Regions from separate parts of the Hydrogenophaga sp. H7 genome, predicted to be linked through region 2. Evidence: predicted binding sites of a transcription regulator. Region 2 holds the regulator's gene; each other region holds the start of a gene.

Region 1 (10,367 bases), on a different contig from region 2:
GAGGTGCAGCACCTGGATGATCCAGTCCACGGCGGCGTCGGCGCCCGGCTTCATGGGCCGCGACATCAGCGCGCGCCGCACCCGCCACGAGGGCTGGGGCAGGCGGCGCGAGCCGCTGGTGGTCATCATCAGCGTGAGGCTGGCGACGCGCTCGGGTGCCATGGCCGCCAGGTGCTGGGCGATCATGCCGCCCATCGACGCGCCGCAGACGTGGGCCTGTTCGATGTCGAGGGCGTCGAGCACGCCCAGCGCGTCGCGCGCCATGTCGGCCAGCGAGTAGGGGCTGTGCACCGGCAGATGCATCGCGTGGCGCAGCCCGGCCAGCGCCATGTTGGGCACCCCGGCGGCGTCGAAGCCCTGGCTCAGGCCGATGTCGCGGTTGTCGAAGCGGACCACGCGAAAGCCTTGCCGCACCAGCATCTGCACCATGGTCTGCGGCCACGCGATCAGCTGCATGCCCAGGCCCATGATGAGCAGCACCACCGGGCCATCGGCGGGGCCCTGGTCGTCGACCTCGATCCGGACGCCGTTGGCTTCGACCTTCATGCTCAGTACCAACGGGTCAGCGCTTCAGGCTGGTGCGCCACCTTGAAGAACCAGCGCCGCGCGCCCTGCACGTCGAAGCGCCGCCAGTGGTCAGGGTCCTGGCGCAGGCGGTCGGCGATGGCGTACATCGCCATCGGGTTCATGCCCATGCCGATGTGGCTGGCGTGCACCTCGATGTTTTCGGTGTGGGCGTGGCGCATGGGGTTGATGCTGCACTGCCAGGCCACCACGCCGTCGGTCTTGCTGTAGATGGAGGTGGTGGGCACCGGCGGTGGCCTGCGCACCTGGGCCAGCAGTTCCTCGTCGTGCGGGTGCTGGCCGCTGACCAGCTGGTAGAAGCGCCAGGCGTTGGTGGCCTTCGGGTGGCCGGCGAAGGGCGTGCCCAGCGTGATCACGCAGCGCACAAGATCGGGCAGCTCCTTGGCCATCTCGCGCGCGTAGATGCCGCCCAGGCTCCAGCCGATCAGGCTGATCTTGCCCCGGTGTTTCTTGTGCAGCGCCTCGATGCGCGCACGGCAGCGTTCGAGCACGCCGTCGCGTGGGCCGAGGTTGAAGCCCTGCTCCCAGCCGTAGGCGGTGTAGCGGTGCTGCCTGAGGAAACGGCGCAGCGCCAGCGTGCTCATGTCGTTGGCGCCCAGGCCGGGGAACACCAGCACGGCGTGGCCGTCGCCCGAGGGCATGCGGGAGAGCCAGGGGGAGACGGCGGCCAGCGCCATCGCCTCCCAGGGGGCGCGGGCCTCCAGCATCATCAGCCAGAGGCCGGGCGGCACGGTGTGCAGCTCGGCGTCCGGGTCTGTCGGGTCGGGAGGCGCGGGCTGGCGGCGGTGGCGGGTGGAACTCATGCGTGCGCAGACGCCGGGCGGCGTCGAAATGGGCATCGGGCCATGTTAGCCAGCGCGCGGCTTTTTCTTTGGTGCGGCGGCCCTAGAGGCGGGTCGCTTGCGGGACACGGGGCCGGGCTTCACCGCGGCGGGCGCTGCGGGCACCGGCAGCGTCCGCAGCTCGTCCAGCGCCGCGTCCACCGCCTGCGCCAGCGCCCGCACATCCGGCAGCGCTGCGGCGTCGGCCATCAGCCCGAAGTCCATCGCGGCATCGAAGCTCTGCACCGTGATGTTGAGCGCCAGACCGTGCACCACGATGCTGGTCGGGTGGTTCGAGCGCACGCGGGCGCCCGCCAGGTACAGCGGCACCTGCGGCCCGGGCACGTTGGAGATGACCACGTTCGCCACCTGCGGCAGGCGCTCGGCGGCTTTGGCCTTGCCGTAGAGCGAGGCCGCGGCCTCGATCAGCCAGGGCACGCCGATGGACGGGAAGTCGGTGGGCAGGATGCTCTTCATGCGGCCCATGGTCGACTTCATCGCCCCGGTGGCGGCGCGGATGTGCGCCAGCCGTTTGGCCGGGTCGGCCAGGTGCGTGCCCAGGCTGACCAGGCTCATCGAGGCCTGGTTGTCGGCGCGGGTGTCGCCGGCCTCGCGCAGCGAGATCGGCACCGCGGCCACCAGGCTCTTGCGCGGCAGCGCGCCGCGCTGCTGCAGGTAGGTCCGCAGCGCGGACGAGCAGAGCATGAGCACCCCGTCGTTGAGCGTGGCCCCGTGCGCGCGCGCCAGGGCCTTGAGTTCGGCCAGCGGCACGCTGGCGGCGGCGAAGGCGCGCGCGGGTGTCACGGTGGCGTTCATCGGCGTGGCGGGCGCCAGCGTGACATTGCCCGAACCCTGGCCCAGCAGGTTCTTGGCGCTGAGCACGCTCCTGGCCGTGCCGGCGACGGTGCCCAGCGTGGCCGGCAGATCGCGCACGATGCGCGCCACCTGCACCGCCTCATGGCTCAGCGCGCCGCGCAGCATCTCGACCATGTCGAGCCGGAAGGTCCTGGTGCGGCGGGAGAGGCGGATCTCGATGTCGCGCGGCTCGGGCGTCAGGTCGAACAGCACATTGGCCAGCGCCACCGCGGCCTGGCCGTCGACCGCGGCGTGGTGCAGCTGCGTGTAGATGCCGACCTGCTTGCGGCCATTCGCGCTGCGCGGCAGGCCTTCGATCACGTGCATCTTCCACAGCGGCCGGTGGCGGTCGAGCAGCACCGGGTGCAATAGCGAGACTTGCGCCTCCATCAGCGCGCGTGCGTCGGCGCGGCGGGCGCTGCCGCTGGGCAGCCGGATCTCGACGATGTGCTCGCTGAGGTCGGGTTCCGCATCCACCCAGGCCGGGTTGGCCAGGTTCAGCGGCATCCACCACAGGCGGCGGCGCAGCACCGGCGCGGCGGGCAAGCGGGCCGCGATGTGGCGCCGCAGGTCGTTCACATACCGCCCGCGGTGGCCGGCCGGCAGTTCCAGCAGGTGCATGGCGCCGACGTGCATCGGCATCTCCGCTGTCTCCAGGTAGAGGAAGGTGGCGTCCAGTCCGGAGAGTTGTCGCATGCCCATGGTGTGTCCCGGTGTGTGTGTGGGTTGCCGGCCATTGTGGGCCGCCGCCGCAGCGCGGGAAACCGTCGCCTGCCTCTTGCGAAATGACTGTATTTATGTACAGTATCCATCCCGACCCTGCACCGCCATGACCGACGTCCACATTCTTCCGAGCGCCCTCAAGGGCCGCGGCGTGGCCCACCGCCAGCCGCACCGCTTCGAGCGCGACCAGCGCGCCGCCTTCGACGACGGCTGGAACACGCTGGACGCGCGGCGGGCCGAAGGCGAAGAGGCCGCCGCGCCCGCCACCCAGGTGACGTTCGAAGAGGCGCGCAGCGCGATCACCACCAACGACTCGCCCGACATCGGCTTCCGGCTCGGCCTCAACCCCTACCGCGGCTGCGAACACGGCTGCGTCTACTGCTACGCCCGGCCCACGCACAGCTACCTCAACCTCTCGCCGGGGCTCGATTTCGAAACGAAGATCGTCGCCAAGCGCAACATCGCCGAGCTGCTGCGGCGCGAGCTGCTGGCCCCGCGCTACCAGCCCGACCTGCTGGTGGTGGGCACGGTGACCGACGCCTACCAGCCGGTGGAGCGCGAGCTGCGGTTCACGCGCGCGGTGCTGGAGGTGCTGAGCGCGGCGCAGCACCCGGTGGGCATGGTGACCAAGGGCAGCGGGGTCGAGCGCGATCTGGACCTGCTGGCGCCCATGGGGCAGGCCGGTCTGGCGGCCGTGTACGTGACGGTCACCACGCTGGACGCGAAGCTGGCCCGCGTGCTGGAGCCGCGCGCCGCCGCGCCGCACCGGCGGCTGCGCACCATCCGCACCCTGGCCGAGGCGGGTGTGCCCACCGGCGTGAGCGTCTCGCCGCAGATCCCGTTCCTCAACGACGACATGGAGCGCGTGCTCGAAGCGGCCTGGGAGGCCGGCGCGAGGCGCGCGTTCTACCAGGTGCTGCGCCTGCCCTGGGAGCTCTCGCCCATGTTCCGCCAGTGGCTGGACCTGCACTACCCCGACCGGGCCGAGCGTGTGATGGCGCGGGTGCAGGACCTGCGCGGCGGCAAGGACTACGACGCCGACTTCGCCACGCGCATGAAGGGCCAGGGCATCTGGGCCGACCTGATTCGCCAGCGCTTCGTGAAGACCTGCGACCGCCTCGGTTTCAACCGCGAGCGCGAGCCGCTGGAACTGAGCCTATTCCGGCCGGCGGCGCTGCGCGGGCAGGGGGATCTGTTCTAGGCCTTGAGCAGATCGAGTGAATCCACCCGCCAGTGGTGCATCGCCTCGTAGAAGCCTTCCCACACACAGCCGTTGCAGCCACGGCCGCAGCAGCTGTCGGGCTCGGGGGGCGGCGGGCGCAGGGCGGTGTCCAGGTCGGTGCCGCGCTCCCGCTGCGCGCGACCGCGCAGGTGGGCGATCAGGGCGCGGGCGGTGGCCAGGTCGCCCAGCGGCACCCGCGCCGGGTCGTGCGGGGTGAAGCGCGGCTGTTCCTTGCCCTCGAACACGCCGCGCTCGGCGAACATGGCTGCCGGCCGCACCCACAGGCCGAAGCCGCCGTAGAGCGCGCGGTACAGCGTCATGCCCTGCAGGGTTTCGCTGCAGCGTACGGTGTCGATCACGTCGTACCAGCCGCCCTTGTAGTGGCGGTACAGGCCGGGCGGGGTGGCGTTCAGCGGGGGCAGGTCGTGGTCGGTCGGCGCGGTCATGCAGGAACAGAAAACGGAAGACGCTCAGTCGTCGGCGATCAGCCGGCCCATGCGGTGGGCCAGTTCCACCGCCGACGCCACGCCGAGTTTGTCGAAGATGTTGGCGCGGTGGAACTCCACTGTGCGCTGGGCGATGCCCAGGTGGTCGGCGATGTTCTTGTTGTAGTGGCCGGCCAGCAGCTCGTCGAGCACCTCGCGCTCGCGCGCGCTCAGCGCGGCCAGGGCCTGCTGGAAGCGCAGCTTCTCCCGCGCCTCGGTGTGCAGGCGCACGGCGGCCTCGCGCGCGGCCTCCACCTTGTCCACCAGCTGGTTGTTCTGGAACGGCTTTTCCAGGAAGTCCCAGGCGCCGTTCTTGACCGCGGCCACCGCCATGCCCACGTCGCCGTGGCCGGTGAGGAAGAGCACCGGCCAGGGCCAGCGGGCCGCCTTGAGCTGCTCGAAGGTGGCGAGGCCCGAGAGCGGTTCCATGCGGATGTCCAGCAGCACCACGCTGCAGGCCCGGGCCAGTTCACCCAGCTCGCCGCGCTGCAGCGCCTGCACGAAGGCGTCGCCCCCGGTCCACACGCGGGTGGGCAGGCCGCGCGAATCGAGCAGCCAGGCCAGGCCGTCGCGGAAGTCCGCGTCGTCGTCCACGATGTGGACCGGCGGGTTCGGGGGGGTCAGGGGTTCAGGGGCAGCCACAGCGTGAATTGTGCGCCGAGCAGGTCGGGGCAGTCGCTCAGGTCGATGTGGCCGTGGTGCGCTTCGGCGATGGAGCGGCAGATGGCCAGGCCCATGCCCATGCCGCCGGGTTTGTGGCTGGCGAAGGCGTCGAACACCGTGGCGCGCTGCTCGGGCGGCACGCCGGGGCCGCTGTCGCACACGCGCAGGCCGATCTGGCCGTCGCCGGTCACCAGGCCTACGCGCACGGTGGGCGGGGTACGGCCGCTGCGCGCGGCCCACTCGCCGGCGTTGAGCACCAGGTTGTGCAGGGCGTTTTCCAGCAGCAGCGCGTCGGCCGGCACGGTGGGGCCGTCGCTCCCAGGCAGGGCCAGTTCCAGCCGCACGCCCTCGGGCAGCGGCACGGCCTGCGCCACGCGCGCAGCCCACGGGGCCAGCGCCAGCGGCAGGCGCACGGTTTCCTGGCGCCGGGCGAGGGCGTTCACGCGCTGGATCACGCGGCCGGCCTTGTCGGCCATGCGCTCCATGCGCTCGACCACCGGCACGATCTCTTCGAGTGTGATGCGCTGCTCGCGCACCCGGTTGAGCAGGCCGGTGGCGAAGCTGCTGAGCGCGCCCAGCGGCTGGTTGAGCTCGTGCGCCAGGGTGGACGCCACCTCGCCCATGGCCACCAGACGGCCCGAGGCTTCGAGCTGTTCCTGCTGGCGCGCGGCCAGGCGCTCGATGCGGCGGCGCTCGGTCACGTCCAGCACCGAGCCGACCCAGCCCACCACCTCGCCGCTGGCCAGGCGCAGCGGCGCGCTGTGCGCCAGCACGTCCAGCCGCTGGCCGTCGCGGTGCTGCAGCTGCAGGGCCAGGGCCTCGGGGGCTTGCGCGGCGCGCTGCACCTGCTCGAACTCGTCGCCCTGGTCGGCGGGCCAGTAGGGGAGTGGTCCTGTGTGTGCCATCAGCTCGGCCGGTGTCCAGCCCACCAGGCGGGCGAAGGCCGGGTTCACGTGCAGCAGGCGGCCCTGGGTGTCCCAGGCGCGCAGGCCCAGCGTCACCGAGCGTTCCATGGCGGTGCGCAGCGCCAGCTGGGTCTGCAGCCGCGCCTCGGCGCGCTGGCGGCGCGCGCTGTCGCGCCACAGGGCCAGCAGCGCCAGCAGCATGCCCAGCAGGCACAGCAGCGCCGCGGCGAAGAAGGCGCGCGGCGCCAGCGGGGGTGTGCTGTCGGTCAGTGCGACCCGCAGGCGCAGCTGGGCGCCCGGCAGCTGGATGGGGGCGGTGAAGTGCAGGCCGTCGTCGGGTGCGGCCGTGCTGTTCTCGTCGGCCAGCGCGACGTTGTGGTCCTGCAGGAACCAGGCGGGCAGCACGTCGGCCAGCAGGCGCTGGACCGGAACCGCGGCCACGGCGTCGCCGGTGAAACGGCCTTGTTCAAAGTGCGGCACGGCCAGCCAGAGCCAGGCGTCGCCACCGTCGGCCGTGGCGAACGGGCCGGCGTAGGCCGGGCGCTGCAGGCCGCGCGTGGTGTCCAGCATGGTGGCCAGGGCGGCGGCGTGTCCGGGGTCCTGCGCCGCGGCCTGCAGTTCGGCCGGCCAGCCACTGCGCTCGCCCGGCGCCGCGGCCGGCACCCAGCCGTGAAAGGCGATGCGGCCGGGGTTCTGCCACCAGGGGCCGTGGCGCGCGGCCACCGCGTGGTCGTCGCCGCCGTTCTGGTGGGCCTGTGCCAGCGCGGCCAGGTCGGTTTCGAGGCGGCGGAAGTGGAAGCGCAGGGTCTGGTCCAGCCACTCGGCGTCGGCGGTGCGTCGGCGGTCGGCCTCGCGCGTTTCCTCGCTGCGCAGGAACAGCCACAGCGCCAGCGCCGACGCGGCCACCAGCAGCAGCAGCGCCACCAGCCAGCCCATCGCGCGGCGCGTCAAGGCCGCGGTCTGGCGCGTGTCCAGATCGAGCGCGTCGAGGTCGGGGGCGGGCCGCGTGGGCGTGTCGGAAGCCATGGGCCCGCTAGCATAGCCAGCATGTCTGTCGAACGCCCGTCGTCCCTGTTGTGCGCTCGCCGCCGCCTGCTGGTGGCGGCCTGTGCGGCGGTGGGGGCGCCGGCGCTGGCGGGTGCGCCGCCGGTGCTGCTGCGCTTCTCGCACGTGGTGGCGCCCGACACGCCCAAGGGCCAGATGGCGCTGCGCTTCCAGGCGCTGGTGCACCAGCGCGGGGGTGGGCGCATCCGCGTCGAGCTGTACCCGGATTCGTCGCTCTGGGGCGACGACGACGAGATGGAGGCGCTGCGCCTGGGCGCGGTGGAGATGCTGGCGCCTTCGCTGTCCAAGTTCGGCATGGCCGGGGTGCCCGAGTTCGAGGTGTTCGACCTGCCCTACCTGTTCGCCGACCTGGCCCAGGTGCGGCGCGTGACGCAGGGGGCGGTGGGGCGCGGGCTGCTGGAGCGGCTGGCGCGCCAGCAGATGCGGGGGCTGGGCTTTCTGGACAACGGCTTCAAGCAGATGAGCGCCCGGCACGCGCTGCGCACGCCGGACGATTACCGCGGTCTGCGCGTGCGGGTGCAGGCCTCGCAGGTGCTGGGCGAGCAGATGCGCGCCCTGGGGGCGCAGCCGGTGGCGCTGCCGTTTGGCGAAACCCAGCGGGCGCTGGCCAGCGGCGTGGTGGACGCGGCGGAGAACCCGCTGTCGAACTTCCTCACGCAGGGCCTGGCCGCGCTGCAGCCGCACCTGACGCTGACGCAGCACGGCTACCTGGGCTATGCCGTGGTGACGCACCCGCGCTTCTGGGAGAGCCTGTCGCGGGTCGACCGGGCGCTGGTGGACGACGCGCTGGCCGAGGCGCTGGCGCACGGCAACCGGCTGGCCGAGGCGCTGGACCGCCAGGCCCTGGCGACCCTGCGCCAGACCCCCGGCCTGCGGTTGCACGCGCTGGGCGCGGCCGAGCGCGAGGCACTGCGCCGCCACCTGCGGCCGGTGGTGGACGGCTTCGGGCGCAGCGTGGGGGCGGGGCTGCTGCGCGACGTCCAGCGGGCCATCGGCAGCGGCTGAACCGCCCGGTACGTAGTTCTACGACTGTTGAACGCCACAGTTGGCGCGCGGCGGGGGGCTGCGTATCGTCCCGCATCCCCCAAAACAGCCCCACGGAGACACGCCATGGCTGCAACCGCCGAGCGCAAGCCGCTCTACAAATCCCTCTATGTCCAGGTCCTGGCCGCCGTCACCATCGGCGTGCTGCTGGGCCACTTCCACCCCGAACTGGGGGAGCAGATGAAGCCGCTGGGCGACGCCTTCATCAAGCTGATCAAGATGATCATCGCGCCCATCATCTTCTGCACCGTGGTGGTGGGCATCGCCGGCATGGAGGACATGAAGAAGGTCGGCAAGACCGGCGGCCTGGCCCTGCTGTACTTTGAAATCGTGTCCACGCTGGCGCTGGTCATCGGTCTGCTGGTGGTCAACTTCGTGCAGCCCGGCAACGGCATGCACGTGGACGCGTCCGCGCTGGACACCAAGGCGATCGCCGCCTACACCGAGCCCGGCAAGATGAAGGGCACGGTCGACTTCCTGATGGGCGTGATCCCGACCTCGGTGGTGGACGCCTTCGCCAAGGGCGACATCCTGCAGGTGCTGCTGTTCTCAGTGCTGTTCGGCTTCGCTCTGCACAAGTTCGGCGGCCGCGGCACCCTGGTGTTCGACTTCATCGAGAAGTCCTCGCACGTGCTGTTCGACATCGTCGGCATCATCATGAAGGTGGCCCCCGTCGGTGCCTTCGGCGCCATGGCCTTCACCATCGGCAAGTACGGCATCGATTCGCTGTTCTCGCTGGGCAAGCTCATGGGCACCTTCTACCTGACCTGCCTGATCTTCGTGTTCGGCGTGCTGGGCCTGATCGCGCGCCTGCACGGCTTCTCCATCGTCCGGTTCATCAAGTACATCAAGGAAGAACTGCTGATCGTGCTGGGCACCTCGTCCAGCGAATCGGTGCTGCCGCGCATGATGGAGAAGATGGAGAACCTGGGCGCCCGCAAGTCGGTGGTCGGCCTTGTGATCCCCACCGGTTATTCGTTCAACCTCGACGGCACGTCCATCTACCTGACCATGGCCGCGGTGTTCATCGCCCAGGCCACCGACACGCCCATGACCCTGGTGCAGCAGCTGACCCTGCTGGCCGTGCTGCTGCTCACCTCCAAGGGCGCGGCCGGCATCACCGGCAGCGGCTTCATCGTGCTGGCGGCCACGCTCTCGGCCGTGGGCGGCGTGCCGGTGGCCGGCCTGGCGCTGATCCTGGGCATCGACCGCTTCATGAGCGAGGCCCGCGCCCTGACCAACCTGGTGGGCAACGGCGTGGCGACCCTGGTGGTGGCCAAGTGGACCGGCGACCTGGACATGCAGCGCCTGAACGACGGCCTGGCCCACCCCACGGCCCAGGAAGCCGACGACCCCGAAGCCATCCTCGACCAGCAGGTGGCGCACATGGCGGTGGCTGCCGACGCGCCACGCTGAGCGGGGGCATGCCGGTCGACCACCCGGCCCCATGAGCTTTGCGTCACACTAGCGCGGCAGTCGACGACTGTTCCGTTCCAATCTGACGAGGAGGCGTGCCATGCACGTGGCGATGGTGGGGGTCGTTGTGGCATCTCTTGCGGGCAGGACTCATGGCGGCTGAAGCAAGTTCGGGCAGCCTGATCCAGGTGGTGAGCCTGCTGGGTGCGGCGGTGGTGGCCGTGCTCTTGTTCAAGCGACTGGGCCTGGGCTCGGTGCTGGGTTACCTGGCCGCGGGTCTGGCCATCGGTCCGTTCGGGGCCGGTTTGTTCACAGATCCGCAAAGCATCCTGCACACCGCCGAGCTCGGCGTGGTGATGTTCCTGTTCGTGATCGGGCTGGAAATGCGGCCCTCGCACCTGTGGAACCTGCGCCGCGCGATCTTCGGACTGGGCAGCCTGCAGGTGGTGGTGTGCGGTGCGCTGCTCACGCTGGTGGGGGTGGCGTCCGGCTTTTCGTGGCCGGTGTCCTTCATCAGCGCCATGGGCTTTGTGCTGACCTCCACCGCCATCGTGATGCAGCTGCTGGGCGAACGCGGCGATCT
Region 2 (10,367 bases):
ACGAGCTCGTGGTGAATGTGCAGGGGGACGAGCCGCTGGTGGACCCCGCGCTCATCGCCGCAGTGGCCACGCAGCTGGCGCAAAGGCCCGATTGCGTGATGAGCACCGCCGCCCACGCCATTGAGCAGGTGGAAGACTTTCTCAATCCGAACGTGGTCAAGGTGGTGCTCGACCGGCGGCAGGTGGCGCTGTATTTCAGCCGCGCGCCCATCGCCTGGTGGCGCGACGGCATGTCGAACGGCCAGCCGCTCAGCCTGCCTTCGCCGGCCCCTTGGCGGCACATCGGCGTCTACGGATACCGGGCGGGTTTCCTGCGCCGTTTTCCGTCGCTGGAGCCGGCACCGCTGGAACTGACGGAGTCGCTGGAGCAACTGCGCACCCTATGGCACGGTGAGCGCATTGCGGTGCATCTCGCGACCCATGCGGCCGCTCCCGGTGTGGACACCCCCACGGACCTGGAAAGGGTCCGGGCGCTGCTCCGGAAGTCTTGAACTGCGACACTGTCTGTAAGGCAGTGTCGGGGTAGGCCATGCTATCCTCGTTCGACCCTCGATACCGGGGCCAGCTCAGCCGCGGAGACAGGCGAGCACGAATGAAACACTGATACAAGGAAGACGATGAGACTGATCCTGTTGGGCGCTCCTGGTGCGGGCAAGGGCACACAAGCCACCTTCATCTGCCAGAAGTACGGCATCCCCCAGATCTCGACCGGCGACATGCTGCGTGCCGCCGTGAAGGCTGGCACGCCTCTGGGCATGCAGGCCAAGGCGGTCATGGACGCCGGTGGCCTGGTGAGTGACGACCTGATCATCAACCTCGTCAAGGAACGCATTGCCCAGCCCGACTGCGCCAGCGGCTTCCTGTTCGATGGCTTCCCGCGCACCATCCCGCAGGCCGACGCTATGAAAGCGGCCGGCGTGAAGCTGGACTACGTGCTGGAAATCGACGTGCCGTTCGACGCCATCATCGAACGCATGAGCGGCCGCCGCTCACACCCCGCCTCAGGGCGCACCTACCACGTGAAATTCAACCCGCCCAAGGTGGAAGGCAAGGACGACGTCACCGGTGAACCGCTGATCCAGCGCGACGATGACAAGGAAGAAACGGTCAAGAAGCGCCTGGAGGTGTACAGCGCCCAGACCCGACCGCTGGTCGACTACTACAGCCAGTGGGCCAGGACAGATCCGGCCTCCGCCCCCAAGTACCGCGCCATCAGCGGCACCGGCTCGGTGGATGAGATCACAGCCCGCGCGTTCCAGGCCCTGGCCGCCTGACCCAGCGCCCACTCCTCCTGCAAACCCGGCAACTTGCCGGGTTTCTTTCTTTGTCGTTGCAACGGGCTGGCGCGTCAGGGTTCCAGCAGCGAGAGTGCCAGAGCCAGCCGCGCCTTCACAGGGGGCAGTCCGGCGGAGTCGGGCATGGGATTGGCCGTGTCAGGAATCACACGCCCTCGGGCACAGCGCGTGGCCCTGACCACCCGCACACCACGGGCCATGGCCTCCAACAAGGCCGAGGCCAGCGACTGGTGAACCGTGCCGTTGCCGGTGGCAGCCACCACAATGCCCTGCGGACGCAGTGCCGGGTCCGCCTGCAGCAGCGCGCGAACGATGGAGCCGTCGGCATCGGCATGGCTGGTCACCAGTTGGACGCGTGGCAGCGCATCGGCCCGCAGCACCCGCGCCAGCAGTGCCTCAGATCGCTCGGCGATCGGGCGGCTTGCGGGAGGATGGAACCACCGGACCTCGCCTTCTTCCACACACGCCATAGGGCCGGCGTCGCCCGAATCGAACGCATCCACCCGGTAGCTGTGAACCTTGGTCAAGTGCTCGGGCTCGTGCACCAGCCCCGCACAGACCACCACACACCCTCCGACCTCGGGATGACCCGCCACGGTCACGGCATCCAGCAGGTTCTGAGGGCCATCGGGCACAAGGGCGGTGGCTGGGCGCATCGCGCAGGTGAACACCACCGGCTTGCGGGGCTGCAGCACCGTCTGGATGAAAAAGGCAGTTTCTTCCAGCGTGTCGGTGCCGTGTGTGACCACAACGCCGGCAACCTCGTCGCGTGCAAGGTGGTGAGAGAGCCGAAGCAACAGCCGCTTCCACAGACCGAAGTGCATGTCCTTGCTGTCCACCTGGTCCACCTGCTCCACCTCCAGTGGACTGCCTTGCAGCGCTGGAACGCCCCCCAGAAGATCTTCCACACGAACCTGCCCTGCCACATATCCCACGTTATCTCCTGCCCGGGCGGCCCGCCCGGCGATCGTTCCGCCAGTCCCCAGGATCACGCAAAAGCCTCTGTTGTTGTCGTTCACTTGCCAAGTCTCCGAAACTGTTTAAAAATACAGATACTGGATGTACAAACAGCCTGTCCAGCCGCATCCCGCCTAACCACGAGGTTGACATGATCGAGTCGTTCCCGCCCAAGCTCACGGCCCGCCAGCAGCAAATCCTGGAGTTGATCCAGAACGCCATTGCCCGCACCGGCGCTCCACCCACCCGCGCAGAAATCGCCACCGAGCTCGGATTCAAGTCGGCCAATGCGGCCGAGGAGCACCTTCAGGCGCTCGCACGCAAAGGCATGATCGAACTGGTCAGCGGCACCTCCCGCGGGATCCGTCTTCGCAGCCGGGATCTGCAGGCCATCAACGATCAGCGGACTCATCAGCTTACACTGCCGATGCCCGGCCTTTCTCAGCTCATGCTGCCCCTGATCGGGCGGGTGGCTGCCGGCTCACCGATCCTCGCTCAGGAACACGTCGACCAGACTTATCACGTCGAGCGCAGCCTGTTCCAGCGCACACCTGACTACCTGCTGCGCGTGCGCGGCATGTCCATGCGCGACGTCGGCATCCTCGACGGCGACCTGCTGGCCGTGCAGTCCGGCAAGGACGCGAAGAATGGGCAGATCGTGGTGGCCAGGCTCGGAGACGATGTGACTGTCAAGCGTTTCATGCGCCGCGACCACCAAATCGAGCTGCACGCGGAAAACCCGGACTACAAAACGATCGTGGTGCAACCGGGTGAACCCTTCGAGATCGAAGGCCTCGCCGTGGGCCTGATTCGCAACAGCTTCCAGATCTGACCCGCTGGGTCGGTGCCGCCCTCGCAGGTGGCGGGCGTTTTGCCAGAACAGCACACTGTCCTTGGCAAACCCTGCGAGAGCGGCTCTTCCGAACCAATCCTGCCTGTGTCCAACCCCTTTCCGGAGTTTCACATGGGAATCCGCATCACCTCCAAGACCTGGCGCGCTCCGTTGCAGTTGATCGACAACTGGCTGCCGTCACCTCCTTGTCCCAACAAGACCCGCAAACCGCTGCCAACGTTGATGCAGCGGTTTGTCAGGGCCGGATGGTTGACCAACAAGCAACCGAAACAGTCGCTGTCGACCTCTCACGGCGCTTCCATGGCCGAGGTGTCGCGGCCCTCACAGACAGCAACCATCCGCCTGAAGCACACCAGCCAACCGGATCGAAGCGCTTGCCTGGTGATTTCAGGGCGCATGGCCGATGTCTGCGCCGAACTGGACCGTCTGGCCGCTCTCGAGCACCGCACCGAACCCGCCTGACAGCTCAAAGTCTGTACAGAATGCTCATGGCGGCACAATAGTGCTCCATGAACATCGTGATACTGGACGACTATCAGGACGCCGTCCGAAAGCTGGATTGCGCAGCGCGCCTCGACCCCTATCCCGCCAAAGTGTTCACCAACACGGTCAAGGGGGTCGGGCAACTGTCCATACGGTTGCGGGATGCCGACATCGTGGTCCTGATCCGGGAAAGAACCCCGGTATCCCGTCAACTGGTTGACAAGCTGCCTCGCCTGAAGCTCATTGCGCAGACGGGGCGTATCGGCAGCCATATTGACGTCACTGCCTGCACCGAACGCGGCATCGCCGTGGCCGAAGGCACAAGTTCCCCGATCTCCACCGCCGAGCTGACATGGGCTCTGGTCATGGCGTCGATGCGGCGCATTCCCCAGTATGTCGCAAGCCTCAAGCACGGTGCCTGGCAACAGTCGGGGCTGAAGTCATCGTCCATGCCCGCCAACTTCGGCCTCGGCATGGTTCTTCACGGCAAGACACTCGGCTTGTGGAGCTATGGCCGCATCGGCAAGCTGGTCGCTGCTTACGGCAAGGCCTTCGGCATGCAGGTGCTGGTCTGGGGTGGCAATGAGTCCTGCCGGCAGGCCGTTTCCGACGGCTTTGAGGTCGCAGCCAGCCGGGAAGATCTCTTTGAGCGTTCGGATGTGCTCAGCCTTCATCTTCGACTCAGCGACCGCAGCGCGGGCTGTGTCACGCTGGAGGATCTTTCTCGCATGAAGCCGACCGCCCTGCTGGTCAATACATCCAGAGCCGAACTGATCGAGGCCGAGGCCTTGCTGACCGCGTTGAACCGGGGGCGCCCAGGCATGGCCGCCATCGATGTTTTCGAATCAGAGCCGATTCTTCAGGGGCATGCGCTGCTCAGGCTAGAGAACTGCATCTGCACGCCTCACATCGGCTACGTCGAGCTCAGCAACTACGAGACCTTGTTCTCGGCTGCGTTCGACAATGTGGTCAATTTCATCAAGGGAACGCCCACCAACATCGTCAACCCTGGCGCCCTGCAGGTGCGACGCTGACCATCAGGCTCAGCAGCGCCAACAAAAAAGCCAGCACGTGTCTGGCTTTTTTTGTTGAGCAAACATGCTCACTGTGTGGACTGTGCGCCCTTGCCCGGTGGGATTTCTCCGTCATCGGGTGGCGTGAAATCCAGAACTTCAAAATCAATGAGGTTGCCCATGTCCGCGGCCTCCACTGCAGAGATGCCCGTCGATGACGCGAGCCTGGCCGTGGGCTCCACCGGCACCACAACGTCGGGCAGCGATGCTTCGAACGCCGACGCGTCGTGCAGCGCATCCAGGTCGATATCCAGGCCAAGACGGGGGGAGGCGTGCGGGATTTCATCCATCGGTTCGGTCAACCGTTCCGAAGCTGCCGCAGAGGACGAAACAGCAGCCATCTTCGGCCCCGCAGCCTTGAGAGGACGAATCGCCGTGTGCTGGAAGTCAGAAGAAGGGGTGCTCGAATCGCGCTGGATCACATCCTTCGCGATGGCGTGGAGGAGCAGGAGCTCACGGTACGCTTCGAGATCAAACACCTCCGACTCGGGATCGGCCGCATCCCTGAAGATGGACTTTTCGATGACATCCAGCACCTTGGGCTGAGGCCACAGTGCCTGAATCCGCCCGAACGCAGTCTCGTAGGCTTCCAGGCCCCGGTTGGAGTCGCTGTACTGATCGAACGGCGGGGCACTTGCATTGAACTGGCGGTTGAACTCTTCGCGCAGCTTTTCGTACTCGTCGCGCCGCCCCAGCCGGTGGTAGAGCTTGAAGAGGTCAAGATACGCGAGCGCACTGGGCTCCTGGCTTTCGTGCAAATGCATCTTGAGGACACCGATCGCCTGGTCAAACTCGCCCAGCGAAACGAAAAAATCCGACTGCTGCTGGACGTCGAACAGTTCTTCCGTAGCGACGGACCGGGACACGCCGATGTGGCTGGTGCGGAAATCGCGGCGCTCGGAAGTGGACAAGGGCATCGCTCCGCTGTCACCAGAACCTTTGCGCACAGGACCCAGTTCGTCCAACCCGGAATCGGCATCCAGATCAAGGTCAAGATCCAATCCTTTGGCCGCCACCTTCCTTGCAGGCTTGTCGGCAGGCACCTTGGCCGCTTTCGCTGCACCAGACGTCCACCAGTCCTTCTGAGGGGTACCCGCAACGCCAATGGCGGTCTTGCGTCGCCACAGCCAGGCCAGTGCTGCCAAAGCAAGAAGCAGCAGCGCCCCCAAGGTGTACGCAGCCCACGACATGAAGCGCGACTGTTCGAGCCTGGCCTCCATGTCCTGCATGGCGGCCTTGTTGCGCGCCTCCCGCTCACGCAAGCCTTTGGATTCGGCCTCCAGGACTGCCAGCTTCTGGGTGTCGCGAAGAATGTCCTCGGGGGATGCGTTCAATGCCTTCCAGAGCTGGGCAGCAGCGGCCCGCTCCTGGGGGTTCGAGGAGGGCTCGCTGAGCAGGGACAGTGACAGTTTGAGAACCGGATCGCGCTCGATCGCGAGACTCACGTCCACAGGGTCCAGCTGGAGCCGCGGGGTTACATCCCTTGCCGGTTCCACCGGCTTGCGCACCACGCTGGCTGGCCTGGGCCTGGGCCTGGAAGCAGAAGCAGGCGCCGTGCTGCGCGTCGGAGCCGCCACAGGAGTACCGCTGCCAGCTGCCGGACCAGCAGACACTCTGGAGCTGCCTGTCGAACCCTCCGCCGGGATGGGCGACGGCTTGGGCACTACTTGTGAACCGGACAACGCAGGCGCTGTTTGCGACGCCGTTGCAGGCTCGGACAGAAAGTCAGCCAGCAGCACATACCGACGGGAGAACGGCGAAGCGCAGCCCGCCCTCAACACCACCGAGACAACGGGTTCGTTCACCGGCACCGTGGTCTGGATCCGCACCGATGCCTCGGCATCGGGCGCGTTGTGCTGCGTCGAGGTGCGCACAGACGAAGGGCCCAGCTGGTTGTCGCCGAAGAACACATCGGCCTGCAGGCACAGTGCGGACAGATCTTCCCCTGGAGCCGCGACGGCCTGCACCCGTATATCAAGAGGCCTGCCAATGAGAACAGCGCCGCTGTGTCGCCCCAGAGTGGCCGCCGAACCGCCCAATGCCGTTGATAGCAAAATAGAGCCAACCAAGATCTGGCGCACGTCACAGCCCTTCCGTTCTTCGTGGCAACATTTTGTCATAGGTCGTTGCCCACCCTTCTTAAATAACACTTTCATATGACCCCAACTTTTCAAACCGTCGGCATCGTGGGTGCAGGCGCCATGGGCCGCGGCATCGCACAGATGGCAGCCCAGGCCGGAAGCGCAGTCATCTTGTTCGATCTGCAGCCCAATGCGGCCGAAACCGCCCGGCAGGCGCTGGCCGACACCTGGCAGAAGCTGGTGGACAAGAACAAGCTCGATGCCGCGCAACGCACCGCCATGCTGGATCGGCTCCGCTGCGCCGATGCCCTTGCTTCGCTGGCCCCCTGCGACCTGGTCATCGAAGCCGTCGTCGAGCGGCTGGATGTCAAACAGAAGCTGTTTTCCGAACTTGAGTCCATCGTTTCCAAACAATCGGTGCTGGCAACCAACACCTCTTCGTTGTCAGTGACCGCCATCGGTGCGGCGCTCCAGCGCCCTCGCCAGCTTGCCGGGTTCCACTTCTTCAACCCCGTGCCGCTGATGCGCGTGGTCGAAGTGATCGCCGGTCTCAAGACCGATCCGGTGGTGTGCGAGCGGCTGACGGCCTTTGCCCGCGAATTCGGGCATACCCCCGTATCGGCGCAGGACACCCCCGGCTTTATCGTCAACCACGCCGGTCGCGGTTACGGCACCGAAGCACTGCGGGTGGCGAGCGAGCGGGTGGCCGATTTCGCGACCATCGACCGCATCCTCAAAGACCAGATGGGCTTCCGGCTCGGTCCTTTCGAGCTGATGGATCTGACCGCCCTGGACGTCTCGCACCCGGTCATGGAGTCGATCTACCGCCAGTACTACGACGAACCACGCTACCGCCCCAGCGTGATCACGGCGCAGCGACTGGCCGGTGGTGTGGTCGGCAAGAAGGTCGGCGACGGCTTCTATACATACAGAGAGGGCATTGCCCAGGTTCCTGCCGAGCCTCCGGTGCCCGAGGTCGGTGCCCTGCCGCCGGTCTGGGTCTCGCCCAAAGCCGCGCGTCGGGCCGAGATCTACCAGTTGCTCAAGAACCTGGGCGCAAGCATCGAAACCGCCCAGGCCCCATCAGCCAGCGCGCTGATCCTGGTGGCTCCGCTCGGACTGGACGTGACCACCCTCGCCGCGGTCGAGCGGCTCGACCCCACCCGCACCGTTGGCATCGACATGATGCTGGAGGACGCCGCCACCAAGCGCCGCGTGCTGGCCACCAACCCGGCCACCCGCCCCGACATGCGCGACGCCGCGCACGCCCTGTTCGCCAAGGATGGCAAGGCGGTGAGCGTGGTCAAGGACAGCGGCGGCTTCGTGACGCAGCGCGTCGTCGCCACCATCGTCAACATCGCGGCCGACATGTGCCAGCAGGGCATCTGCACACCCAAGGACCTGGAAGTGGCGGTGACACTGGGTCTGGGCTACCCCATGGGCCCGCTGGCCATGGGCGACAAGGTCGGCCCCACCAATGTGCTGGAGATCCTGTTCAACATGGGCACGGTCTACGGCGATCCTCGCTACCGCCCTTCGCCCTGGCTGCGCCGCCGCGGCGCCCTGGGTCTGAGCCTGATGCACGAAGAGGCCTGAGCATGAGCGCCAGCCTCAAAAGCCACAGCCATGGCCAGACCATGGTGCTGACCATCAGCAACCCGGAACACCGCAATGCCCTGGGTCCGGAGATCTATGCCGCGGGGGTCGAGGCGCTGAACGTGGCCGAGTCCAGCCCCGAGGTCCGCTCGGTCGTCATCACCGGCGAAGGCAGCCACTTCTGCGCAGGCGGCAACCTGCAGCGCCTGCTGTCCAACCGCCAGCAGCCACCCGAGGTGCAGGCCCAGAGCATCGAAAGCCTGCACAACTGGATCGAAACCATCCGCGCATTCCCCAAGCCGGTGATCGCCGCCGTGGAAGGCGCCTGCGCCGGTGCGGGCTTCTCGCTTGCGCTGGCCTGCGACCTGCTGGTCGCCGCACAGGACAGCGTCTTTGTGATGGCCTACAGCAATGTGGGCCTGTCCTCCGACGGCGGCGCCACCTGGAGCCTGGCGCGCGCCCTGCCCCGCGCCACCGCGATGCAGTTGCTGATGTGTGGCGACCGCATCGACGCCGCGCGCCTGCAGACCCTCGGCGTGGTCAACCAGGTGTGTGCCAGCGGCGAGGCGATGGCCTCCGCGCTGGCGCTGGCCGAAAAACTCAACTCCCGGGCGCCCAACGCCATGGCCAGCATCAAGGAGCTGGTGAACGAGGCCCAGACCGCGCCGCTGCACACCCAGCTCGCGGCCGAGCGCGACCACTTCGTGCGCAACCTCCACCACGCCAACGGCGGTGAAGGCATCTCGGCCTTCCTTGAGAAGCGCCGCCCCGGCTACCGTTGATCGACAAGCCTGCCGTGCTGCGGTTTTAAAAGCGGCACGGCGACACCTGCGGGACAGCTTCCCCGCGCTATCCCTGATGCTCCCGGCGCGTCCCAGTGGTGACAATGGGGCCGCTTTCAGTCACTCAAAAGACATCCAATGGACGAACCCATTCTGACAATGGAAGAACGCGAGGCGATCAACAACGGTCGCTGGTTCCAGAGTCTTTCCCCCTCCCTGCGTCACGACATTCTCCGATGCGCCTACGTCAAGCGATTCAAGGACGGCGACCTGATCGTCGCCCGCGGCGAACCGCCCACCGAGTGGACGGCGGTCGCCAAGGGTGCGGTGCGTGTCAGCTCGACCTCGCTCTCGGGCAAGCTGATCACGCTGACCTACGTGGAACCCGGTGTGTGGTTCGGGGATGTGGCGTTCTTCGACGGGGACCGTCGCACGCACGACGCCTATGCGCATGGCCCGACCACGCTGCTGTGCGTGGCCCGCAACGACTTCCAGAAGATCCTCAGCGCCCACGTCGAACTGTACGAAGCGCTGATGCGCCTGCAGGCGCGGCGCATCCGAACGCTGTTCGGCCTGGTGGAAGACCTCAACACCCTGCCGCTGCGCGCGCGCCTGGCCAAACAGCTGCTGCACCTGGTGCGCTCCTACGGCGTGCCCTGCCTCTCGGACGGCAACGAGATGCGCATCGGCCTGCAACTGGCGCAGGAAGAACTGGCGCAGCTGCTGGGCGCCTCGCGCCAGCGCGTGAACCAGGAACTCAAATCCATGGAGCGCGAAGAAGCGATCCGCATCGAGCAGGGAGGGCTGGTGGTGCGCAACCGCGACATGCTGATGCGCATCGCCGAAGCCGAACACTGACCGTTTTCCTGCCCTCACCGACCGTGACCGAATGAACGACCTCCAGAACTTCACCGGCACACGGCCGGTGGCGACCCAGCATGCCGTCGACACCGCCGCCCTCCAGGCCTGGCTCGAACGCCATGTCGACGGCTTTACCGGCCCCCTGAGCATCGAGATGTTCAAGGGCGGCCAGTCCAACCCCACCTACAAACTCATCACGCCGGCGCGCGCCTACGTCATGCGCGCCAAGCCCGGCCCGGTGGCCAAGCTGCTGCCTTCGGCCCACGCCATCGAGCGCGAGTTCCGCGTGATGGGCGCACTGCACGGCACCGGTGTGCCGGTGGCCCGCATGCACGCCCTGTGCGAGGACGAGTCGGTGATCGGCCGTGCGTTCTATGTGATGGAGT
Region 3 (10,367 bases), on a different contig from region 2:
AAGGAAGCGCTGGAGGCGAACCCGGTGCGCGCCTGTGTCTCGGGCCGCATGATGCTCAAGCGCGTGATGGGCAAGGCCTGTTTCGCGACCATCCAGGATTCGTCGTTCGGCCCCAGCGGCGGCCGCATCCAGCTCTACCTGAACACCGACAGCGTGGGTGAAGAGAAGCTGGCCGCCTTCAAGCACTGGGACCTGGGCGACATCGTGGCGGCCGAAGGTGTGCTGATGCGCACCCGCACCGGCGAGCTGTCCATCCACGCCGACCAGATCCGCCTGATCACCAAGAGCCTGCGCCCGCTGCCCGACAAGTTCCACGGCGTGGCCGACCAGGAAATCAAGTACCGCCAGCGCTATGTGGACCTGATGACCGACGAAGGCGCCCGCAAGCGCTTCGTCACGCGCAGCAAGGCCCTGGCCAGCATCCGCGAATACATGGTCGGTCACGGCTTTCTCGAAGTCGAAACGCCCATGCTGCACCCCATCCCCGGCGGCGCCAACGCCAAGCCGTTCAAGACCCACCACAACGCGCTGGACCAGGAGATGTTCCTGCGCATCGCGCCCGAGCTGTACCTCAAACGCCTGCTGGTCGGCGGTTTCGAGCGCGTGTTCGAGATCAACCGCAACTTCCGCAACGAAGGCATCTCGGTCCGCCACAACCCCGAGTTCACCATGATGGAGTTCTACGCGGCGTACTGGAACTACCAGGACCTGATGGACTTCAACGAGCAGCTGATCCGTCATGTCGTGAAGCAAGTGCATGGCGACACGCCACTGACCTACAACGGCCAGCCGGTGGACGTGTTCTCGCCCTTCGAGCGCCTGACCATCCGCGAAGCCATCCTCAAGTACACCGACGCCGGCAATGGCGTGGACGACCCGGCCTGGCTGATCCCGGCCCTGCGCAAGCTGGGCATGAGTGAAGAGAAGCACCAGCTCTCGACCCGCTCGCTCGCCAGCCTGCAGGTGCTGTATTTCGAGGAGACGGTGGAAGAGAAGCTCTGGAACCCGACCTTCATCATGGAGCACCCGACCGAGATTTCGCCGCTGGCCCGCGCCAACGACGACCGGCCCGAGGTGACCGAGCGCTTCGAGCTCTACATCACCGGCCGCGAGTTCGGCAACGCCTTCTCCGAGCTGAACGACGCCGAGGACCAGGCCGCGCGCTTCCACGCGCAGGTCGCGGCAAAGGACGGCGGCGACGAAGAGGCGATGTACTACGACGCCGACTTCATCCGCGCGCTCGAATACGGCATGCCGCCGGCCGGTGGTTGCGGCATCGGCATCGACCGCCTGATGATGCTGCTGACCGACTCGCCCAGCATCCGCGACGTGATCCTGTTCCCGGCACTGCGCCGCGAACACTGACACCCCCGTGAGCGACCTGCAGCGCCTGGACCGCCGCGTCTGGTGGCTGTTGGGCGGGGCGCTGCTGCTGTCGCTGGCCATCACGGCCTGGGACCACTGGGGGCGCTGGCACACCCCGCGCCTGGAAGTGCGCAACTTCGTCATGCTCTGGCTCTACTGGGCGCCGCGCCTGGCGGGGCTGCCGCTGCTGGTGGGCCTGTGGCTGCGCTGGCGCATCGAGCGTGGCGCGCGCCGCTGGCGCCACCCGGTCTATGCGACTTTGGTGCTGGTGGGCCTGTGGTCGTCGTGGATCGAGCCTTACTGGATCCGCGTGCGCCACACCACCCTGTCCGGCATTCCGGCCGAAGCACAGCCGCTGAAGCTCGCGCTGGTCGCCGACATCCACTGGGGCCTGTTCTTCCGCGACCGGCAGCTGGACGATCTGGTGAGCCGCATCAACGCCATGGATGTCGACGCGGTGATCGTCGCGGGCGACTGGACGCACGAGCCGACGCAGGACCTGCGTGCGGGCTTCGCACCGCTGGCCCGTCTGCGTCATCCGGTCTGGGGCGTGCTGGGCAACCACGATGTGCAGGCGCCGGGGCCGAAACTCACCGCGCCGCTGCGCGAAGCGCTGACGCAGCACGGTGTTCGCCTGATCGAAGGGCAGGCCGTGCCCTTGAAGGGCTGGGAGCTGGTGGGCCTGGACGACCAGTGGGGTGGTCGGCCACAGCCTCAGATTGAGCGCCTCTGGCCAGGCGGCCTCAGCAACGACTCAACGCGGCGGCTGGTGGTGGTGCACCAGCCCGACACCGTGGCCCTGCTGCCGAAGGGCGCGGCGTTCCTGTCCATGGCCGGGCACACCCATGGTGGGCAGATCTGGATTCCCGGTTTTTCGCCCTGGTTCCTGCGCAAGACCAATTCCCTGCAGCCCTGGTGGAACGGGCTGTACGGCACAAGGGCCGGGCAGCTGCTGGTGACGCCCGGTGTGGGCACGATCGGCCTGCCGGCGCGGCTGGGGGTGCGGCCGACCATCGACCGCATCGATCTCGTGCGCTGAGCCCGCGGGCTCAGGCGAATTCGGCCAGCGCCTTGCGCATCTTCTTCATGGCCGCGACCTCGATCTGGCGGATGCGCTCGGCGCTCACGCCGTACTCGGCGGCCAGTTCGTGCAGCGTCATGCCGCCCGAGCCGTCGTCGTTCACCTTGAGCCAGCGCTCGGTCACGATGCGGCGCGAGCGGTCGTCCAGTTCGCCCATGGCCTGCGCGATGCCTTCGGTGGCCAGCACGTCGCGCTGGGCCGATTCGATCATCGCGGTTGGCTCGTGGTTGGCGTCGGCCAGCCAGGCGATCGGGCCGTAGGTCTCTTCGCCGTCGTCTGCCGGCGAGGGGTCGAGCACCACGTCGCCGCCGGACAGGCGGGTCTCCATCTCGCGCACTTCCTCGGGCTTGACCTTGAGGTCGCGCGCGACCACGTCGATCTCGCTGTCGGACAGGGCCTCGCGGTGGGTGTCGCCTTCGGCGGCCTCGGCGCGGAAGCCCTGCTTCATCGAGCGCAGGTTGAAGAACAGCTTTCGCTGGGCCTTGGTCGTGGCGACCTTGACCATGCGCCAGTTCTTCAGGATGTATTCGTGGATCTCGGCCTTGATCCAGTGGATCGCGTAGCTCACCAGGCGCACGCCCTGGTCGGGGTCGAAGCGCTTGACGGCCTTCATCAGGCCCACGTTGCCTTCCTGGATCAGGTCGCCGTGCGGCAGGCCGTAGCCCAGGTACTGGCGGGCGATGGACACCACCAGGCGCAGGTGCGACATCACCAGCTGGCCGGCGGCTTCCAGGTCGTTGTGGTCGCGCAGGCGGCGGGCGGCCGACTGCTCTTCTTCGAGCGTCAGCAGCGGCATGCGGTTGACGGCGGAGATGTACGCGTCCAGATTGCCCAGCGGCGGCAGCGTCAGCGAACGGTTCCACGGGCTGGCGACGGCCAGCGTGGTGGTCGGCAGGGCGGCGGGGGCGAGCAGGGTGGTGGACATGTGAAGAACCTCCTCAGTGGTCTTGCAGAAATGTTAGCACTCTCTATGAGTGAGTGCTAATTGAATGGTTCCATGACCGTGATATCCGGGGGTGGACAATCGGTTCGATTTCTTTTACTGTATATAAAAACAGTATTTGAATCCTTGCTGCCACCATGCCCACCCCGTTCATCCGCCCGTCCGGCGATCTGCCGGCCAGCCTGTCCGCCCTCGTCTGGCGCGGCGATGCGCTGGGCCGGCCGGTCACGGCCAGCTGCGCCAGCGGGTTCGGGGCGCTTGACGCAGCCTTGCCGGGCGGGGGCTGGCCCGGATTCGGGCTGACCGAACTGTTGTCGAGCCCAGCGGGTGCCCTGGAGTTCCGCCTGCTGGGGCCGGCGCTGGGCCGGGTCTGTGCCGCCGGGCGGGAGGTGGCGCTGGTCGGGCCGCCGCAGTTGCCGCATCTGCCGGGCCTGATGCCGCACGGTGTCACGGCCCGGCAGCTGGTCTGGGTGCAGGCCGGCACCCTGGTCGAGCGCCTCTGGGCCACCGAACAGCTGGTCAAGGCCGGCAGCTGCGGGGCGGTGCTGGCCTGGCTGCCCCAGGCACGGCCGGCGCAGCTGCGGCGCCTGCAGGTGCTGGCCAGTGAGCACGAAGGCCCGGTGTGGCTGTGCCGGCCGGCAGTCTCAGCGCGCGAATCGTCGGCGGCGCCCCTGCGCCTGCTGGTGCGTCCGGGTGCCGGCTGGGCCCTGGCGGTCGACGTGATCAAGCGCAAGGGCCCACCACTGGCGCACACGCTGCAGCTGCCGGCGCTGCCGGCCGGGCTGTCGGCGGTGCTGCCGCCCCGGCTGCTGGACCTGGACCTGGGCCATGGAGCCGCCGACCGTTTCCCTGTTCCTCGCGAGGCCGACCATGCTGTGGTCCGCACTCCGACTGCCGAGCACCGACGACCCGCCGTCCCCCACTGACGCGGCGCTGCAGGCGCTGGCGGTCTGGGCGCTGCAGTTCACGCCCCGTGTCGCCATCGCCGAAGAGGCCGTGTTGCTGGAGGTGGCGGCCAGCCTGCGCCTGTTCGGCGGGCGGGCGGCGCTGCGCGAACGGCTCTGGGGCGGGGCGCAGGAACTGGGGGCGGTGGCCCTGGCCTGGGCACCGAATGCCCTGGCTGCGCTGGCGCTGGCGCGCGCGGGGGTGGAGGACGGGGTGTCGCCGCCGCTGGCGCGCGCGCTGGACGCGCTGCCGATGGCGACCCTGAGCGCCGTGCGGCCGCATCTGCCGACCCTGGCGCGCATCGGCTGCCGCACGCTGGGCGATCTGCGGCGGCTGCCGCGCGCCGGCCTGGCGCGGCGGTTCGACGCGGCGCTGCTGGCGGCGCTGGACCAGGCCTACGGCCGCGCACCCGAGACGCATGTCTGGGTCACGCTGTCGCCGGTGTTCGATGCGCGGCTGGAGCTGCCGCACCGGGTCGACAACGCGGAGGCGCTGGTCTTCGGCGCGCGCCGGCTGCTGCTGCAACTGGCCGCCTGGCTGGCCGCACGGCACAGTGGCGTGACGGCCTTCACCCTGCACTGGGCGCACGACGCGATGCGCTCGCGCGGGGTGGGCGAGGGCGGGCAGCTGACCGTGCGCACGGCCGAGCCCACGCGCGAGGCCGGGCACCTCGCGCGGCTGCTGGCCGAGCACCTGTCGCACGTGTCGCTGGCCGCGCCGGTGGGTGACCTGCGGCTGACGGCCGAAGGCGTGGTGCCGCTGGCGCCGCAGAGCGCCTCGTTGCTGCCCGACGAGGCCCGCGGCCGGGAGCCGCTGGCCCAGGTGCTGGAGCGGCTGGCGGCGCGGTTGGGCGAGGACCGGGTGGTCCGGCCGCTGCTGTGCGAGGACCACCGGCCCGAGGCGATGGGCCGCTGGCAGCCGGCCGCCCAGGCGCTGCCGCGCGATGCCTGGTCGGTGGCGCCCGCCGGGCCGCAGCCATCCTTGCTGCTGGACCGGCCGCTGAAGCTGTTGGTGCGCCAGCACCGGCCGCTCTACCAGGGCGAACTGCAGCTGCTGCTCGGCCCGCAGCGCGTGGAGGGTGGCTGGTGGGACCGCGACGAGGCCACCGGCCACACCCGCCACGCGGTGCGCGACTACTGGGTCGCCCGGTCGCCGCTGGCGGGGGTGCTGTGGGTGTTCCAGACACGGCTGGCCGACGAACCGGCCTGGTATCTCCACGGTGTGTTTGCCTGAAGAGTTGCCATGTCCCTGCCCGATTACGCCGAGTTGTTGTGCTGCTCCAACTTCACGTTCCTGCGTGGCGCCAGCCACGCCGAGGAGCTGGTGCTGCGCGCCCAGGCCATGGGCTACACCGCACTGGCCGTCACCGACGAATGCTCCATGGCCGGCATCGCGCGGGCACACGTGGCCGCGAAAAAGCACGGCCTGCCGCTCATCGTGGGCAGCCAGTTCCTCGTGCGGGCCGACGGTGACCCCAGCGGTGACTTCACCCTGCTGCTGCTGGCCACGAATCTCAACGGTTACGGCAATCTCTGCGAGCTCATCACGCGGCTGCGGCGCTCGGCCGACAAAGGCACGTACCGGCTGCGCCTCGGCGATGTGAACCCCGAGATCCTGACCGACTGCCTGGCCATCGCCGTGCCGCCGCGCGGCACCACACAAGACCAGTGCAACGCCACCGCGCGCTGGTTGCTCGGCACCTTCCTGGGGCGCTGCTGGCTGGGCGTGACGCAGCTGGGCCGGCTGGACGACGCCATCCACCTGCACCGCCTGCGCGAGGCCGGCGCTCTCACGGCCGTGCCGCTGGTGGCGGTGGGCGATGTGCACATGCACGTGCGCTCGCGCAAACCGCTGCAGGATGTGCTGACCGCCATCCGCATCGGCCGGCCACTCACGGACTGCGGCTTTGCGCTCGCGCCCAACGCCGAGCAGCACCTGCGCACCCGCGTGCGGCTGGCTCAGAGCTTTCCGCCCGAGCTGCTGGCCGAAACCCTGCACATCGCCGGCTGCTGCACGAAGTGGTCACTGGACGAGCTGTGCTACCAGTACCCGGCCGAGGTGGTGCCCGAAGGCCGGACACCGGCGCAGCACCTGCGCGACCTGACCGAAGCCGGCGCCGCCGAACACTGGCCGGCGGGCGTGCCGCCCAAGGTGCGTGCGCAGATCGAACACGAGCTGGCCCTCATCACCGAGCTGGGCTACGAGCACTACTTCCTCACCGTGCACGACATCGTGGCCTTCGCGCGTTCGCAGGGCATCCTCTGCCAGGGCCGCGGCTCGGCGGCCAACAGCGCGGTCTGCTACTGCCTGGGCGTGACAGCGGTGGACCCCGCGCGCTCCTCGCTGCTGTTCGAGCGCTTCCTGTCCAGAGAGCGCAACGAGCCGCCCGACATCGACGTGGACTTCGAACACGAGCGGCGCGAAGAGGTCATCCAGTACCTCTACAGAAAGTACGGGCGCGACCGCGCCGCGCTGACGGCCACCGTCATCAGCTACCGCCCGCGCAGCACGGTGCGCGACGTGGGCAAGGCCCTGGGCTTTGACGACGAGCTGCTGGAGCGGCTGGCGCGCGACCACCGCTGGTGGGACGAGGACGGCCTGGCCGACACGCGGCTGCGCGAGGCCGGGCTGGACCCGGACAGCCTGGCGGCGCGCCAGTTCGTCACCCTGGTCAAGCAGTTGCTGGGCTTCCCGCGCCACCTCTCGCAGCACACCGGCGGCTTTGTGCTCACCAGCGGACCGCTGGCGCGGCTGGTGCCGATCGAGAACGCGTCCATGCCCGACCGCACGGTGATCCAGTGGGACAAGGACGACCTGGATGCCATGAGGCTGCTCAAGGTCGACGTGCTGGCGCTGGGCATGCTCACGGCCATCCGCAAGTCGCTGGACTTCATCGGCCAGCGCCGTGGACGGCCCATGCCGATGCACACCATCCCCGACGGGGACGAGGCCACCTACGACATGATCTGCGCCGCCGACACCGTGGGCGTGTTCCAGATCGAAAGCCGCGCGCAGATGGCCATGCTGCCGCGCCTGCGGCCACGCAAGTTCTACGACCTGGTGGTCGAGGTCGCGCTGGTGCGGCCCGGCCCGATCCAGGGCGGGGCGGTGCATCCGTATCTGCGGCGGCGCCAGGGCAAGGAAGACGTCGATTACCCCAAGGGCCTGGAGGCCGCGCTGGAACGCACGCTGGGCGTGCCGGTGTTCCAGGAGCAGTGCATGCAGATCGCCATGATCGCGGCCGACTTCACCCCCGGCGAGGCCGACGGCCTGCGCCGCGCCATGGGCGCCTGGCGGCGCACCGGCGGCCTGGGGGCCTACGAACACCGGCTGATCGACGGCATGACGCGCAACGACTACCCGCTCGAATTCGCGCAGCGCGTGGTCGAACAGGTCAAGGGCTTCTCCAGCTACGGCTTCCCAGAAAGCCACGCGGTCAGCTTTGCGCTGCTGGTCTACGACAGCTGCTGGATCAAGCGCCACCACCCGGCCGAGTTCCTGGCCGCCATGCTCAACAGCCAGCCGCTGGGCTTCTACACCCCCAGCCAGCTGGTGCAGGACGCGCAGCGCCACGGCGTGGTGGTGCGACCGGTGGACGTGGGCCACAGCGACTGGGACTGCACGCTCGAAGACATGCCCGCGCCCGAGGCACCGGGCCACCCGGTGGTGCGGCTGGGGCTTCGGCTGGTGAGCGGACTGTCCAAAGAAGAGGCCTTGCGCATCAGCGCCGCCCGCGCCGAACGGCCCTTCACCAGCACCGAGGATCTGGCCCTGCGCGCGCAACTCGACCGCCAGACCCTGCAGCAACTGGCCGCCGCCGACGCGCTGCAGAGCCTGGCCGGCCACCGCCGCCAGCAGGTCTGGGACGCCTCCGCGCTGCAGGCGGCGCCCGCCATCCTGCGCCGCGCGCCGGTCAACGAGGCCACGCTTGCACTCGACGAAGCGCCCGAAGGCGAGGCCATCGTCTGGGACTACGCGAGCACCAGCCTGACCCTGCGCCGGCACCCGCTGGCCCTGCTGCGCGAGCGGCTGCAAAAGCGCCGCTTCATGACCGCCGAACAACTGAAGGCCGCGCCCGACGGCCGCCTGGTGCGCGCCTGCGGCATCGTCACCTGCCGCCAGCAGCCGGGCACCTCGCAAGGTGTGGTCTTCGTGACGCTGGAGGACGAGACCGGTACGGTGCAGGTCATCGTCTGGCGCGCGCTGCGCGAGCGCCAGCGCGCCGAGCTCACCGGCTCACGCCTGCTGGCTGTGCACGGCGTCTGGCAGCGCGAAGGGGAGGTCTGCAACCTGATCGCCGGCCGGCTGGAAAACCTCAACCCGCTGCTGGGCCGGCTGGCGCCGGGGAGCCGGGATTTTCACTAGGGGCCGGCAGCTCGATCTCCCCATAGTGCAGCCGCAGCCGCCCGCCGGCTTCCAGCGCCTTGAGCGCCTTGTTGATGCTCTGGCGGCTCACGCCCAGCATTTGGGCCAGCAGCTCCTGCGACAGGCGGATGCGCCGGCGCGGCGCGTCGCGGCTGCCGTAGCCGCGGGCCACCAGCTGCAGCCGGCGCCACACGCGCTCTTCCAGCGGCAGCTGGGCCAGCTCTTCCACCGCGATGAACAGCACACGCAGCTTGCGGCAGGCCAGCCGAGCCAGTTCGCGCCACATCGCCGGGTGGGTGTCCAGCCAGGCCAGCAGCGCCTCTCGCGGCACCACCAGCACTTGGGTGGGACCGTCGGCCACGGCGTCGTGGGTGCGCGGGCGACCGTCGATGAGCGAGATCTCGCCGAACCATTGGTAGGGCTCCAGGTAGGCGAGCAAGGCGTTGTGGCCCTCGGCGTTGAGGGCGCCAATGCGCAACGCGCCCGCGACCACGGCACACAGGCCGTCGGCTTCGCCGCCACGCGCGAAAAGCGGTTCACCGGGCACCAGGTGGCGCATGCGGGCCAGGCGCAGCAACTCGGCCTGCAGCGCCGGGTCGCAGGCGCTGAACCATTCATCGCTGGCCAGGGCAGTGTGCAGGCCGGGCGGGGCCGGGGTGGATGCGGGCATGGCGGCTAGGGGTTTGCCCGCAAGACGGTGCGGTGCCGGCAGGGTTTGTCGAAATTTTGACAGACGCCCTGGCGCCGTACCGCCATCCTTGCCGCTTTCACGGCTGCCACGACAAGGAGACACGCATGGACACCGCCACCCGCCAGCTGATCGAGTACGCGCGCTACCACCGCGACCCGCGCAACATCGCGACCCACTTTGTCGGCATCCCGCTGATCGCCTTCGGCATCGCGGTGATGCTGGCGCGCGTGCCGCTGGGCGGGGCCGATGCCCTGCTGCCGGGCGCGCACTGGCTGGTCTGGGCGCTGACAGGCGTCTGGTACTTGAGGCAAGGGCGCTGGTCGCTGACGGTGCCCACCCTCGCGGTGCTGGGGGCGATGGTGGCGCTGGCCGATCCCCTCGCTGAGGCGGACATGCCCTCCTGGCTCGCCTGGGGGCTGGGCAGCTTTGTGGTCGGCTGGGTGTTCCAGGCGGTCGGGCATGTGTGGGAAGGCCGCAAACCGGCCTTTTTCGACGACCTGCGCGGCCTGCTCGTGGGCCCGATGTTCCTGGTGGCCGAGGTGCAGATGGCGGTGGGTTTGCAGCGCGACGTGCGCGCGGCGGTGATCGCCGGCGCCGGCCCGATGCGCGTTGTCAATCGCCCAACAGCCGCCGAGTGATGAAGGTCCAGTGCGCCTCGCTCACCGGCGTGATCGAGAGCCGGCTGCCGCGCTGCAGCACCACCATCTCGGCCAGCTCGGGCGTGGCGCGCAGCTCGGGCAGACCGATCAGCCGGGTCTTCTTCAGCGCCTGCACATCCCGCAGCAGCCAGCGCGGCTTGTCGGGTGAGGACTTGGTGTCGAAGTAGGGCGAGGCCGGGTCGAACTGCGTCGGGTCAGGCTTGATTTCCGAGGCCACGCGCGCCAGGCCCACGATGCCCGGTTCGGCGCAGCTGGAGTGGTAGAACAGCACGCCGTCGCCTATGCGCATCGCGTCGCGCATGAAGTTGCGCGCCTGGT

The links. The regulator LexA, encoded in region 2, represses DNA repair genes until DNA is damaged. The targets are predictions, from matches to a motif close to ACTGTATNNNNATACAGT.
Region 1: BC358_RS03220 (PA0069 family radical SAM protein) is a predicted target of LexA. The motif match lies at 3,050-3,067, and genes of this name have one in related genera.
Region 3: imuA (translesion DNA synthesis-associated protein ImuA) is a predicted target of LexA. The motif match lies at 3,488-3,505, and genes of this name have one in related genera.

What each region holds. Positions count from the first base shown of each region.
Region 1 covers NZ_MCIC01000001.1:654,512-664,878, forward strand. The annotation lists gene BC358_RS03205 (alpha/beta fold hydrolase) at 1-546, opposite strand, end outside; gene BC358_RS03210 (triacylglycerol lipase) at 549-1,424, opposite strand; gene BC358_RS03215 (wax ester/triacylglycerol synthase family O-acyltransferase) at 1,434-2,957, opposite strand; gene BC358_RS03220 (PA0069 family radical SAM protein) at 3,091-4,185, shown strand; gene BC358_RS22240 (oxidoreductase-like domain-containing protein) at 4,182-4,400, opposite strand; partial or broken gene BC358_RS22245 (DUF1653 domain-containing protein) at 4,422-4,652, opposite strand; gene BC358_RS03230 (response regulator transcription factor) at 4,677-5,333, opposite strand; gene BC358_RS03235 (nitrogen regulation protein NR(II)) at 5,312-7,285, opposite strand; gene BC358_RS03240 (DctP family TRAP transporter solute-binding subunit) at 7,307-8,329, shown strand; gene BC358_RS03245 (dicarboxylate/amino acid:cation symporter) at 8,435-9,784, shown strand; gene BC358_RS03250 (monovalent cation:proton antiporter-2 (CPA2) family protein) at 9,937-10,367, shown strand, end outside.
Region 2 covers NZ_MCIC01000014.1:325,650-336,016, reverse strand. The annotation lists gene kdsB (3-deoxy-manno-octulosonate cytidylyltransferase) at 1-491, shown strand, start outside; gene adk (adenylate kinase) at 618-1,274, shown strand; gene BC358_RS10660 (asparaginase) at 1,349-2,287, opposite strand; gene lexA (transcriptional repressor LexA) at 2,404-3,084, shown strand; gene BC358_RS10650 (hypothetical protein) at 3,217-3,567, shown strand; gene BC358_RS10645 (D-2-hydroxyacid dehydrogenase family protein) at 3,615-4,622, shown strand; gene BC358_RS10640 (FimV family protein) at 4,691-6,742, opposite strand; gene BC358_RS10635 (3-hydroxyacyl-CoA dehydrogenase) at 6,818-8,338, shown strand; gene BC358_RS10630 (oxepin-CoA hydrolase, alternative type) at 8,341-9,120, shown strand; gene BC358_RS10625 (Crp/Fnr family transcriptional regulator) at 9,259-9,978, shown strand; gene BC358_RS10620 (phosphotransferase family protein) at 10,010-10,367, shown strand, end outside.
Region 3 covers NZ_MCIC01000012.1:430,741-441,107, reverse strand. The annotation lists gene lysS (lysine--tRNA ligase) at 1-1,365, shown strand, start outside; gene BC358_RS08600 (metallophosphoesterase) at 1,373-2,404, shown strand; gene rpoH (RNA polymerase sigma factor RpoH) at 2,415-3,371, opposite strand; gene imuA (translesion DNA synthesis-associated protein ImuA) at 3,527-4,315, shown strand; gene BC358_RS08585 (DNA polymerase) at 4,260-5,567, shown strand; gene BC358_RS08580 (error-prone DNA polymerase) at 5,577-8,699, shown strand; gene BC358_RS08575 (Crp/Fnr family transcriptional regulator) at 8,650-9,369, opposite strand; gene BC358_RS08570 (DUF962 domain-containing protein) at 9,495-10,028, shown strand; gene BC358_RS08565 (EVE domain-containing protein) at 10,003-10,367, opposite strand, start outside.